Regions from separate parts of the Pseudomonas sp. C321 genome, predicted to be linked through region 1. Evidence: predicted binding sites of a transcription regulator. Region 1 holds the regulator's gene; each other region holds the start of a gene.
What was found. The regulator FliA, encoded in region 1, starts transcription of late flagellar genes. The targets are predictions, from matches to a motif close to CTAAAGTTTNNNNNNNNNNNGCCGNTAA.
Positions count from the first base shown of each region.

Region 2: the regulator FliA is predicted to act here: its motif matches at 2,017-2,044, upstream of ACZRJ6_RS03775 (chemotaxis protein CheW).
Region 3: the regulator FliA is predicted to act here: its motif matches at 2,376-2,403, upstream of ACZRJ6_RS07940 (methyl-accepting chemotaxis protein).

Region 1 covers NZ_JBUZRB010000007.1:246,121-250,272, forward strand. Annotated here, with positions in the region: gene ACZRJ6_RS21225 (chemotaxis protein CheA) at 1-447, opposite strand, end outside; gene ACZRJ6_RS21230 (protein phosphatase CheZ) at 460-1,248, opposite strand; gene ACZRJ6_RS21235 (chemotaxis response regulator CheY) at 1,267-1,641, opposite strand; gene fliA (RNA polymerase sigma factor FliA) at 1,809-2,549, opposite strand; gene fleN (flagellar synthesis regulator FleN) at 2,546-3,379, opposite strand; gene flhF (flagellar biosynthesis protein FlhF) at 3,504-4,152, opposite strand, start outside.
Region 2 covers NZ_JBUZRB010000001.1:799,151-803,302, reverse strand. Annotated here, with positions in the region: gene ACZRJ6_RS03785 (YkgJ family cysteine cluster protein) at 1-480, opposite strand, end outside; gene ACZRJ6_RS03780 (GNAT family N-acetyltransferase) at 588-1,070, opposite strand; gene ACZRJ6_RS03775 (chemotaxis protein CheW) at 1,074-1,976, opposite strand; gene ACZRJ6_RS03770 (2-hydroxyacid dehydrogenase) at 2,191-3,165, opposite strand; gene ACZRJ6_RS03765 (LysR family transcriptional regulator) at 3,274-4,152, opposite strand, start outside.
Region 3 covers NZ_JBUZRB010000002.1:417,632-421,783, forward strand. Annotated here, with positions in the region: gene ACZRJ6_RS07935 (YifB family Mg chelatase-like AAA ATPase) at 1-266, shown strand, start outside; gene ACZRJ6_RS07940 (methyl-accepting chemotaxis protein) at 289-2,265, opposite strand; gene ACZRJ6_RS07945 (LysR substrate-binding domain-containing protein) at 2,455-3,375, opposite strand; gene ACZRJ6_RS07950 (NorM family multidrug efflux MATE transporter) at 3,528-4,152, shown strand, end outside.

The sequences.
Region 1 (4,152 bases):
ATCACCCTCAGGCTCGGCCACAGGTTCAGCCACCGGTGCAGGTGCAGGTGCATTGGCAGCCGGTTCTGCCAGGCGCGCCAGAGCGGCCAGCAGTTGCGGGGTGGCGGCAGTGATCGGTGCACGTTCGCGCACTTCACTGAACATGCCGTTGACCGCGTCCAATGCTTCCAGAATCACGTCCATCAATTCCGAGTCGACGTGCCGCTCACCCTTGCGCAGGATGTCGAACACGTTCTCGGCGATGTGACAGCACTCCACCAGCTCATGGAGCTGGAGGAAGCCGGCGCCCCCTTTTACAGTGTGAAAACCGCGAAAAATTGCATTGAGCAGGTTCGCATCATCCGGTCGGCTTTCCAGCTCAACCAGTTGCTCGGACAGTTGCTCCAAAATTTCGCCGGCCTCTACAAGAAAATCCTGAAGGATTTCTTCATCGGCGCCGAAGCTCATGTACGTGTGCTCCTAAAATCCAAGACTGGACAGCAAATCGTCTACGTCATCTTGCCCTGACATAACGTCTTCACGTTTATCGGCATGAATCTGCGGACCTTCACCCTTGGCGAGGTGTTTTTGTGGATCTTTTTCCGAGAGGATCGCTTCGCGGTCATGTTCAATACCGGCAAAACGATCCACCTGCCCGGCCATAAGCACCAGTTTGAGCAAATTGCTTTCCACTTCAGTGACCAGTTGGGTCACTCGTTTGATCACCTGGCCGGTGAGGTCCTGGTAATCCTGGGCCAGCAGAATGTCGTTGAGGTTGCTGGAAACCGTGCGGTTTTCCTGCTCACTGCGCGACAGAAACCCTTCGACCCGACGCGCCAGCTCACGAAATTCTTCGGCGCCCACTTCCCGGCGCATGAAACGGCCCCAGTCGGTGCCCAGCGCCTTGGCTTCATTGGACATGCCGTTGACCAGAGGCGTGGCGTTTTCCACCAGATCCATGGTGCGGTTCGCCGCCGCCTCAGTCAGCCTGACCACATAGGACAGGCGTTCGGTGGCATCGGTGATTTGCGAGATTTCTTCGGCCTGGGGCATGTGCGGGTCAATCTGAAAATTGACGATTGCACTGTGCAACTCACGGGTGAGTTTGCCCACTTCCTGATACAGGCCGCGATCACGGGTCTGGTTAAGCTCATGGATCAACTGCACCGCATCGCCGAACCGGCCTTTTTCAAGGCTTTCGACCAACTGGTGAGCATGTTTTTTCAGGGTCGATTCGAAATCGGCCTGCGATGATTCGTTATGCTCCATAGCTCCCCCGTGGCGACATCAATGGTTGATGCGTTCGAAGATTTTTTCGATCTTCTCTTTCAAGGCCAATGCGGTGAATGGCTTGACCACGTAGCCGTTGACCCCGGCCTGGGCGGCTTCGATGATCTGTTCACGCTTGGCTTCGGCGGTCACCATCAGCACGGGAAGGCTGCGCAGTTTTTCATCAGCGCGCACATGACGCAGCAAATCGATACCGGTCATGCCCGGCATGTTCCAGTCGGTTACCAGAAAGTCGATGCTCCCGCTGTTGAGGATCGGAATCGCTGTAATGCCGTCATCCGCCTCGACCGTGTTAGTGAACCCAAGGTCACGCAACAGGTTTTTTATGATCCGCCGCATCGTTGAGAAGTCATCAACGATGAGGATTTTCATGTTCTTGTCCAATTCGACCTCCAAGCAGTCTTAAACGCGTCCAGCACCTGGCGCGCCATTTCAATCAACAGGCGTTACACAAAAAGGACTGCTGGGGTACACCATGGGCTAACCCGCCCACACCAAGAGCATGGACGGTGTCGTTCGCAGTGTCCCCACACTGCCTGTCAGCGCGCTCGCCACTCTCCCAAACGCCCCCGCAAGCGGGCCGCGCACTGGCTGTGTAACTGGCTGACCCGCGATTCGCTGACCCCCAGGACCTCACCGATTTCCTTGAGGTTCAGCTCTTCGTCGTAGTACAGCGCCAACACTAGTCGCTCACGCTCCGGCAAATTGGCAATCGCGTCCGCCAGTGCGCCCTGGAAGCGTTCATCTTCCAGATCGCGCGACGGTTCAAGATGAGCACTCGCGCCGTCCTCATGCAGCCCTTCATGTTCGCCGTCCTGCAACAGGTCGTCGAAACTGAACAAGCGACTGCCCAAGGTATCGTTCAAAATCCCGTAGTAATCGTCGAGACTCAATTGGAGTTCGGCCGCAACTTCGTGATCTTTAGCGTCACGACCGGTTTTTGCTTCAATTGAGCGAATTGCGTCACTTACCATGCGGGTATTGCGGTGGACCGAACGCGGCGCCCAATCACCTTTACGCACTTCGTCGAGCATCGCGCCACGGATACGGATACCCGCATACGTCTCGAAACTCGCACCCTTGCTCGCGTCATATTTGGTCGACACTTCGAGCAAGCCGATCATGCCTGCCTGGATCAGGTCTTCGACCTGGACGCTGGCGGGCAAGCGTGCCAGCAAGTGGTAGGCAATGCGCTTGACCAAGGGCGCATAGCGCTCAATCAATTCGCCTTGGCTATCACGAGCCGAACTTTTGTAAAGGTTATAGCCGCTGGCTGTCATAACACCGGTCCTGCGCTCGTCTGATGCACCAATCGCTCGACGAAAAACTCCAGATGCCCCCGGGGATTGGCGGGCAACGGCCAAGTATCGACCTTCTGAGCAATAGCCTTGAACGCCAGTGCGCACTTCGAACGAGGGAATGCTTCATAGACTGCACGCTGCTTTTGCACAGCCTTGCGCACACACTCGTCATAGGGAACTGCGCCAACATATTGTAAGGCGACATCGAGGAAGCGATCCGTGACCTTGGTCAACTTGGCGAACAGGTTGCGTCCTTCCTGCGGGCTTTGGGCCATATTGGCCAGCACGCGAAAGCGGTTCATGCCGTAGTCGCGGTTAAGCAGTTTGATCAGGGCGTAGGCGTCGGTGATCGAGGTGGGCTCGTCGCAGACCACCAGCAACACTTCTTGCGCTGCGCGCACAAAGCTGACCACGGACTCACCAATCCCGGCGGCGGTGTCGATCACCAGCACGTCGAGGTTGTCGCCAATATCGCTGAAGGCCTGAATCAGGCCCGCATGCTGCGCCGGGCTCAGATGCACCATACTCTGGGTGCCAGAGGCAGCCGGCACGATGCGAACCCCGCCGGGGCCCTGCAACAGCACGTCGCGCAGCTCACAGCGGCCTTCGATGACATCGGCCAATGTATGTTTGGGCGTCAGTCCCAGCAGAACGTCAACGTTCGCCAGTCCCAGGTCGGCATCCAGCAGCATGACGCGGCGGCCAAGCTCTGCCAGGGCCAGGGACAAATTCACTGACACGTTAGTTTTCCCGACGCCACCTTTGCCGCCGGTCACCGCGATCACCTGTACGGGATGCATGCTGCCCATTTTATTTCTTTACCTTGTCTTGCTTAGACGCAGGCTACATGAGGTGGTCGCGCGAACTACTGGCAGACCATCGATGTAGGTACTTTTTTGCACTGTCGTTTTAAAATTGAAGGCCATGTTGCCCTCAGCCGACCCGTTTGGCCGGACTGTGGTAGAGATCCGCGAACATGTCAGCCATCGCTTCCTCACTGGGTTCTTCCTGCATTTGCACGCTGACAGCACGGCTGACCAACTGATGACGGCGCGGCAGATGTAAATCATCCGGAATCCGCGGCCCGTCGGTCAGGTAGGCGACCGGTAATTCATGACTAATTGCCAAACTCAGCACCTCGCCCAGACTCGCCGTTTCGTCGAGTTTAGTCAGGATGCAGCCCGCCAGCCCACAACGCTTGTAACTGTGATACGCAGCGGTGAGAACCTGTTTTTGGCTGGTTGTTGCAAGCACCAGATAATTTTTTGACTTGATCCCGCGCCCAGCCAGGCTTTCCAGCTGCATGCGCAGGGCCGGATCGCTGGCTTGCAGGCCAGCGGTGTCGATCAACACCACACGTTTGCGCAGCAGCGGATCGAGGGCGTTGGCCAGCGACTGGCCTGGATCGACATGGGTCACCGGCACGTTGAGGATGCGGCCCAGGGTCTTGAGCTGTTCCTGGGCGCCAATGCGGTAGCTGTCCATGCTCACCAGCGCGATGTTCTGCGCGCCGTACTTGAGCACGTATCGGGCTGCCAGCTTGGCCAGGGTGGTGGTCTTGCCCATGCCGGCAGGGCCGACC
Region 2 (4,152 bases), on a different contig from region 1:
GTCGCGGTCGGCCTGGCGTGAGCGGCGGATCAGCTCGGCCAGTCCCTGGTCCACCAACTCGCCACCGACAATCAGCGCCGGGCCCTGTTCCCAGGATTCGGGCGGGCAGTCCTTGGCGGCGGGGTTGAGCGGGATGTGCGGGTTGATCTCCATGGGGTAGATACGACAGACCAGTGGCCGGCGCTCATAGATGCGGCACAGCTTGTCTTCGTCAAGATTCCGGCAGGGACCGACGTTATAGGCAGCAAAGGTAATCGCCACATGCGCCAGGGCATTACCGCTGGGGACAACACAGGAACGGCGTTGGGCATGTTCGCGTTGTTGTTCCGGCAGGCCCAGGCCATTGCCGAGGAAACCCTCCACCAGAACGATGACGTTACCGCCGTCCGCCGCCCACTGCCTGGCTTCGTCAAGGGTCAGGGGCACATGATGGTCAGTGCAGCATTTGCCGCAGCCGACACAGGAAAAGTGGGTGGTCATGAGGGTTCGGTCACCAGGCCAGGTTCAGGGGCACACTTGGACGGTGACGGGTTTACACCTCTGTCCAGCGTCCAGGCCTTGTCCGAAGCAAGTTATGCGCCAGGCCTTTATTCCTCAGGGACGAGGTCTCGCAGCACGAACACCATACCCGCGCTTTCATACAGGCGCCGGGCCCGCACATTGGTTTCCAGCACCTTGAGATCGACGAAGCCTTCGCGGCGCTGCTGAAACACCTGAAACACCTGCTGCAACAAGGCCCGGCCCAGGCCCTGGCCTTGAGCGTTGGGATGGATCACCAGGTTCTTGATATAGGCGCTGGTCCAGCATTGCGCCACGCCGACGATGCCGCTGGCGTTACTGGCGACGATGCACAGGGTCGGGTCGAACTCGGCGTCGGTGACGAACTGTTGGCACCACTGCTCAAGGGGGGCAACCCGACCACCGCCCTGTTGATAACCCAGGAGCAGCACGGCGTGGATCGCCGGGGCCAGTTCTTCGTGGTAGTGCTCCAGGCGAATATCTGCAGGCCATTGCGGCGCGGGCAGGGCGCCACGCAAGTCTCGGCGCAGCAACTGGAAATACTCGCCCATCGGTCAGAGGCCCTGCTGCGCCACGGTCTGCGCGGCGACCACCAGGCATTTGGTCAGCTCCGGCGAGGAAAACTTGGTCAACACCGCGTTGGCCCCGGCCAGTCTGGCTTTTTCGCTGTTCATGGCGCTGTCCAGGGAGGTGTGCAGCAGCACATAGAGGTCCTGGAAGTCCGGGGTTTCCCGCAGGGTGCGGGTTAAGGCATAACCGTCCATCTCGGACATTTCGATGTCCGATACCACCACGTTTATCTGTTCGGCGGTGCCTTGCAGCTCCAGCAGGCAATCAATGGCTTCCTTGGCACTGCGGGCGGTGTGGCAATGCAGGCCGAGGTTGCGCAGGGTATGTACCGATTGTTGCAACGCCACCTGGCTGTCATCAACTACCAGGATTCGTGCATGGCCCAGCACTTCGGCCTCTTCCATGCTCAAGTCGGTGGGCGCTACTTCAATCTGCACCGGGGCAATGGCGTGGATGACTTTTTCGATGTCCAGCACCTGCACCAATACCCCGTCGACCTGGGTCACGCCGGTAATGAACGAACGGCTGCCACCGGAACCAAAGGGCGGCGGACGAACGTCGGTGGTCAGGCAGTGGACGATCCGGCTTACCGCTTGTACGTGCAGGCCTTGTTTGGAGCGGCTGACGTCAGTGACGATCAGGCAGCCGCCATCCGGGTCTTCCAGGGGCATTTCCCCAAGGGCCCTGCTCAGGTCGATCACCGACAACGCCGCGCCGCGCAGGGTGGCAATGCCTTTGACGTGAGGGTGAGACTCCGGCAGCTTGGTCAGCGGCGGGCAAGGGATGATTTCACTGACTTTCAGCAGGTTTATGGCCATCAGCTTGCCGCTGCGCAAGGTAAAAAGCAGAAGTGAGAGTGAGTCTGCGCGGGCTTTGGTGGTGGACATAGAAACCTTCTGTGGATCAGGGATGACGATCTATAGGGGGTTATCGACTTGAGTGGCCCATGCTTTAGCATTAAAAGCGGGAGCTACTGGAACCCTGCAGCAGTTGTCGAGCCCCAGCGAGGCTACGACGGACGCACCACCGCAATCAGCTCAGCCCCACACCGAGTTGCACCCGACGCAAGCTGCTACGAGAGTAGCAGCGTTTCGAGGGCGCTTAGCCCTTCCACACCTGCGGGTTGACCAGATCTTGCGGACGCTCGCCCAGCAGCGCGCTGCGCAGGTTATCCAGGGCGCGGTTGGCCATGGCTTCGCGGGTTTCATGGGTGGCCGAGCCGATATGCGGCAAAGTCACCGCGTTGCTGAGTTGGAACAACGGCGACTCGGCCAGCGGCTCCCGTTCGTAGACGTCCAGCCCGGCGCCGCGAATCCGTTGGTTGTGCAGAGCTTCGATCAGCGCCGGTTCGTCCACCACCGGGCCACGGGAGATATTTACCAGGATCGCGCTGGACTTCATCAGCCCCAGCTCGCGATGGCTGATCAAGTGTTTGGTCTTCTCGCTCAACGGCACCACCAGGCAGACAAAATCTGCCTCGGCCAGCAACTGGTCGAGGCTGCGAAGTTGCGCTCCCAGCTCTTGCTCCAGCGCGGTCTTGCGGCTGTTGCCGCTGTAGAGGATCGGCATATTGAAGCCCAGGCGGCCACGACGGGCGATGGCCGCGCCGATATTGCCCATGCCGACTATTCCTAAGGTCTTGCCGTGCACATCACAACCAAACAACGGCGCACCGACACTGGCTTTCCACTGGCCGGCCTTGGTCCAGGCGTCCAGCTCGGCCACTCGGCGGGCGCTGCTCATCAGCAGGGCGAAGGCCAGGTCGGCGGTGCTTTCGGTGAGCACGTCGGGGGTGTTGGTGAGCATGATCCCGCGCTCGTTGAAGTAGGCGACGTCGTAGTTGTCATAGCCCACCGAGACGCTGGAGACCACTTCCAGCTTTGTCGCACCCTCCAACTGTGCCCGCCCGAGCTTGCGGCCTACCCCGATCAGCCCGTGGGCGTGGGGTAGGGCTTCATTGAACTGGGCATTGATATCGCCGAGCTTGGGATTGGGGGCGATAACCTCGAAGTCCTGTTGCAGGCGCTCGATCATTTCGGGAGTGACACGGCTGAAAGCGAGAACGGTCTTTTTCATGGGAGGCGGGCTCATCAATACGGCTGAGAATGCCAAGCACGCTAACATTTATCCGGTATCCGGGCACTGCAAAACCACCAAGACAGTTGCTGCTACAGGGGGGGGGGATCAGTTACTCAACCGCGCCCCACCCAAACTCCCACTCAACTCATACGCCGCCAACTCTGCCTGGTGGGCCGCCAGAATCTCCGGCAATGAACCGCGCAGGTATTCCACCCACGTCTTGATCTTCGCATCCAGGTACTGGCGCGACGGGTAGATGGCGTACAGGTTCAGCTCCTGGGAGCGGTAGTTGGGCATCACCCGCACCAATGTGCCGTTGCGCAGCCCTTCAATGGCCGCATACACCGGCAACAGACCTACACCCATGCCACTGATGATGGCGGTTTTCATCGCGTCGGCGGAGTTCACCAGAAAGGGTGACCGGTTGATGTTGACGCTCTCCTGGCCGTCCGGGCCGTTGAAGGTCCATTTGTCCAGTTGGATCACCGGGCTCACCAGGCGCAGGCAGGAATGGTTAAGCAAATCGCCGGGCCGTTGCGCGCAGCCATTGGCTTTGACGTAGGCGGGCGAGGCACAGGCGATGCTGTAAGTTATCCCCAGGCGCTGGGACACAAAACCCGAATCCGCCAGTTCGCTGGCGAGCACGATGGACACGTCATAGCCCTCGTCCAGCAGGTCTGGCACGCGGTTGGCCAGGGTCAGGTCGAAGGTCACGTCCGGGTGAGTGCGGCGATAGCGGGCGATGGCATCGATCACAAAGTGCTGGCCGATGCCGGTCATGGTGTGCACTTTCAACTGTCCGCAGGGACGCGCGTGGGCATCGCTGGCTTCGGCTTCAGCTTCCTCGACGTACGCCAGGATTTGCTCGCAGCGCAATAAATAGCGTTTGCCAGCCTCTGTCAGGGCGATGCGGCGGGTCGTACGGTTGAGCAGGCGGGTTTGCAGATGGGCCTCAAGGTTTGAGACCGCGCGCGAGACGTTGGC
Region 3 (4,152 bases), on a different contig from region 1:
TCGCCGAGGCCCGCGACCGCCAGCAGCAGCGCCAGGGTTGTGCCAACGCCTTTCTCGACTTGCCGGGGCTACGCGAGCATTGCGCGCTGGCGAAAGTCGATGAAGGCTGGCTGGAGACCGCCTGCGAGCGGCTGACTTTGTCGCTGCGGGCGGCGCATCGATTGTTGAAGGTCGCCCGCACCTTGGCGGATCTGGAGCAGGTGGAAGCGATCGGTCGCCATCATTTGGCAGAAGCGTTGCAGTATCGGCCAGCAACGATCAGCTAATCCCTCGCCACAGTTTTGATGCTCACCTGAATCGGTCAACCTCATCGCGCAAGCCCGCCGCCAACGTCTCCAGTTCCTTGGCAGTAATCGCCAGGTTCGACACCACTTCCCGCTGCTCACTATTGGCCAGGGCAATGCTTTGCAAGTTGCTGCTGAGCAATGTGGCAGTGCTGCTCTGTTCCTGGGTTGCGGTAGTGATCGCGGCAAATTGCTGGCCGGCCGAGCGGCTTTGCTCGTCTATCCGCGCCAGAGCCGAAGCCACGTTGGCATTGCGTGACAGGCCTTCCTGCATCAACACGTTGCCTTGCTCCATGGTGCTGATGGCGTTGCCGGTTTCCTGCTGGATACTCTGGATCATCCCGGAAATCTCGTCGGTGGCCTGACGGGTGCGCGACGCCAGGTTGCGCACTTCATCGGCCACCACCGCAAAGCCACGACCCTGCTCGCCGGCCCGTGCTGCTTCGATGGCGGCGTTGAGGGCCAGCAGGTTGGTCTGTTCGGCAATCGAGGTGATCACCCCAACAATCCCGCCGATTTCCTGGGAGCGCTGCCCCAAGGTGTTGATCACCGTCGCCGTGCTGTTCAGTGAGGTGGCGATATGCTCCAGGGACGACGACGCCTCTTGCATCGAGGTACGGCCGATCCGGGTTTGCTGGGCGTTTTCCTGAGCCAGGCGTTCGGTACTGCCCATATTGTCGGCGATGTTCAGCGACGTGGCGCTGAATTCTTCCACTGCGCCGGCCATGCTGGTGATCTCGCCGGACTGCTGCTCCATGCCTTCATAGGCACCACCGGACAGACCGGATAGCGCCTGAGCGCGGCTGTTGACCTCTTCGGCGGCCTTGCGGATATGGGACACCATGTTCGACAGCGCTTCGCCCATCTGATTGAAGCTGCGGGCCAACTGACCGATTTCGTCGTGACTGGACACATTCAAGCGCGCACTCAAATCCCCGGCGCCCAAGGCCTCGGCCTGGCGCACCAGATCCCCAAGCGGTGCCAATTTGCTGCGCAGCAGCCAGACCGTCGCGCCCACCGCCAGCAACATAGCCAGCACACTGCCGATCACCAGGCGAATGCCCACCGACCAGGTCACCGCGCGGATTTCAGCTTTCGGCATACTTGCCATCACCGACCACGGGCCACCGTCGAACGACACCGAAACGCTGTAGAAGTCTTCGTTCTTGTCGCTCCAGAAACGGCCCTTACCCGGTTTCTTGGCCAGATCGAGCATTACCGGAACCGATTGATCCAATGCTTGCACGCCGGCCGGCGGCACCAGCCAACGCTGCTGCTCGTCCAGCAACGCCAGGGAGCCGGTCTGGCCAATACGGAAACGCTTGAGGTTGTCGAACTGGGTGTTCTGCGCATCGGTGTAGTCGAAACCGATAAACAATACGGCGATGACCTTGCCGGCCGTATCACGCACTGGACTGTATTGAGTCATGTAGGAGCGTTCGAACAACACCGCTCGGCCGATGTAACTCTGCCCGGCCAGCAGGCGCGAATAGGCCGGACCCTGGCGATCCAGTACCGTACCGATGGCGCGATTGCCATCCTGCTTGGTCAGGGAAGTACTGACCCGGATGAAGTCATCGCCGCTGCGCACAAACACCGTGGCCACGCCGCCGGACATCTGCTTGAACTCGTCGACTTCGTCGAAGTTATTGTTGAGCATCTCAGTACCGAGGTACAGGCTCGGCGTCTGCACGCCGGCCACTGTCACCGGCTGGTCTGCACGCACGCTCAAGCCGGCGCCGAAGCGTTTTTCGAACAACCCGCTCAAACGCTGGGTGCTCTCGCGCAAGGTGCTGTGGAAGGTATTGAGTTGGTCGGCGAGCAACCGCGCCTCGCTGGCCAGGTGTTCTTCCCGAGTGTCGAGGTTGGCCGAGTCCAGGGAACGCAGGGCGAAGACGGTACTGCCGCTGATGACGACAGCCAATATTACCGCTAAGGCAAGACCCAGCTGGGAGGCAATCCGGGCGCGTGGTTGAGACATGACAGCTCCTGGCCGAGGCCCGGATCATCCTGATCTCATAGCGCAGCTCGGCAAATTTTCTAATAGGGGGGCACGCTGAGCCGCTAAAGAATAACGGCTACGTCACACCTACTTCGGCGGGGCTGATCAATACTTGAGTGAGTCACAGAGGCGCCACTCAAACGCATTGTTTTGGGGCACTACACCGAGTCAGTCGAGCCGTTCGACCTGAGGCAACTCCATGGCCCGGACCTCGCCCTGAAGGAAGTCCGAGAGCCTGCGCAAGCGTTCACCACCGGGACGGGTTTTCGGCCAAACCAGATAGTAATTTTCCCCACTGGCCACAGCGGTCGGCCACGGCAGGCTCAACCGGCCTTGGGCCACGTCTTCGGCCACCATCAGCAAATCACCCATCGACACCCCATAACCTCGGGCAGCGGCGATCATGCCCAGCTCCAAGGTGTCGAACACTTGCCCACCCTTGAGCGATACCTGGGACGACAGCCCCATGCGCTCCAACCAATTGCGCCAATCCCGACGATCTGGCGTCGGGTGCAGTAGTTCGGCAGTGGCCAGGCGCACAGCGTCCCAGGGCCCGTCGCTGAGCAGGTTGGGCGCACCCACCGGGATCAGCAGTTCGGGAAACAGGTAACTGGCCTCCCAGTCTGGTGGAAAATGGCCATTGCTCAGCAGTACCGCGCAGTCGAAGGGCTCCTGATTGAAATCCACTTCATCGATGCTCATCCAGGCGCTAGTCAATTGCACTTCATTGCCTGGCTGCAAATGCCGGAAACGACTGAGCCGCGCCAGCAACCAGCGCATGGTCAGGGTGGACGGTGCCTTCATGCGCAGGATGTCATCTTCGGCGTTCAGGGTATGACAGGCACGCTCCAGGGCGGCAAAGCCCTCGCGCACACCGGGCAGCAACAATCGCGCCGCTTCGGTGAGCTGCAAGGTGCGGCCGCTACGCTGGAACAGGCGGCAGGCGAAATGCTCTTCCAAGGTGCGAATGTGCCTGCTGACCGCACTTTGGGTAATGGACAACTCCTCTGCCGCACGGGTGAAGGAGTTGTATCGCGACGCGGCTTCAAATGCCCGCAAGGCATAAAGCGGAGGAAGACGACGAGACATAGGGACAGCTCCGACAGCGCAATCTCGAAACCCTACCAGAATCTCTCAAGCATGAGTTTTAATCATGCGAACCATCGCATTTATCCCTTTGTGCAAAGTGCTGAGAGCGCCGAGAATCAACCCTTCCCCTTTCCTCCGTTTTTTTGAGTGTGATGAACATGCAGCATCCGGCACGTACCGAACTCTGGGCCATTCTGCGGCTGGCAGGGCCGTTGATTGCCTCACAGTTGGCGCACATGCTGATGGTGCTGACCGACACCCTGATGATGGCTCGCCTGAGCCCCGAAGCCCTGGCTGGCGGTGGCTTGGGCGCGGCGAGCTATTCGTTTGTATCGATCTTCTGCATCGGCGTGATCGCCGCCGTCGGCACGCTGGTCGCCATCCGCCAGGGCGCGGGCGACATTGAAGGCGCCACCCGGCTGACCCAGGCCGGGCTCTGGCTGGCGTGGCTGATGGCGCTGGTGGCCGGCTTACTGCTGTGGAACCTCAAGCCGGTGCTGCTGATGTTCGGCCAGACGGAAACCAACGTGCACTCGGCCGGGCAGTTCCTGATGATCCTGCCGTTCGCCCTGCCCGGCTACCTGACCTTCATGGCCCTGCGCGGATTTACCAGTGCCATCGGCAAGGCGACGCCGGTCATGGTGATCAGCCTGGCCGGTACGGTGATCAACTATTTGCTCAACCATGCCTTGATCGAAGGCATGTTCGGCCTGCCTAAGTTGGGCCTGATGGGCATTGGCCTGGTGACCGCCATAGTCGCCAACTGCATGGCCCTGG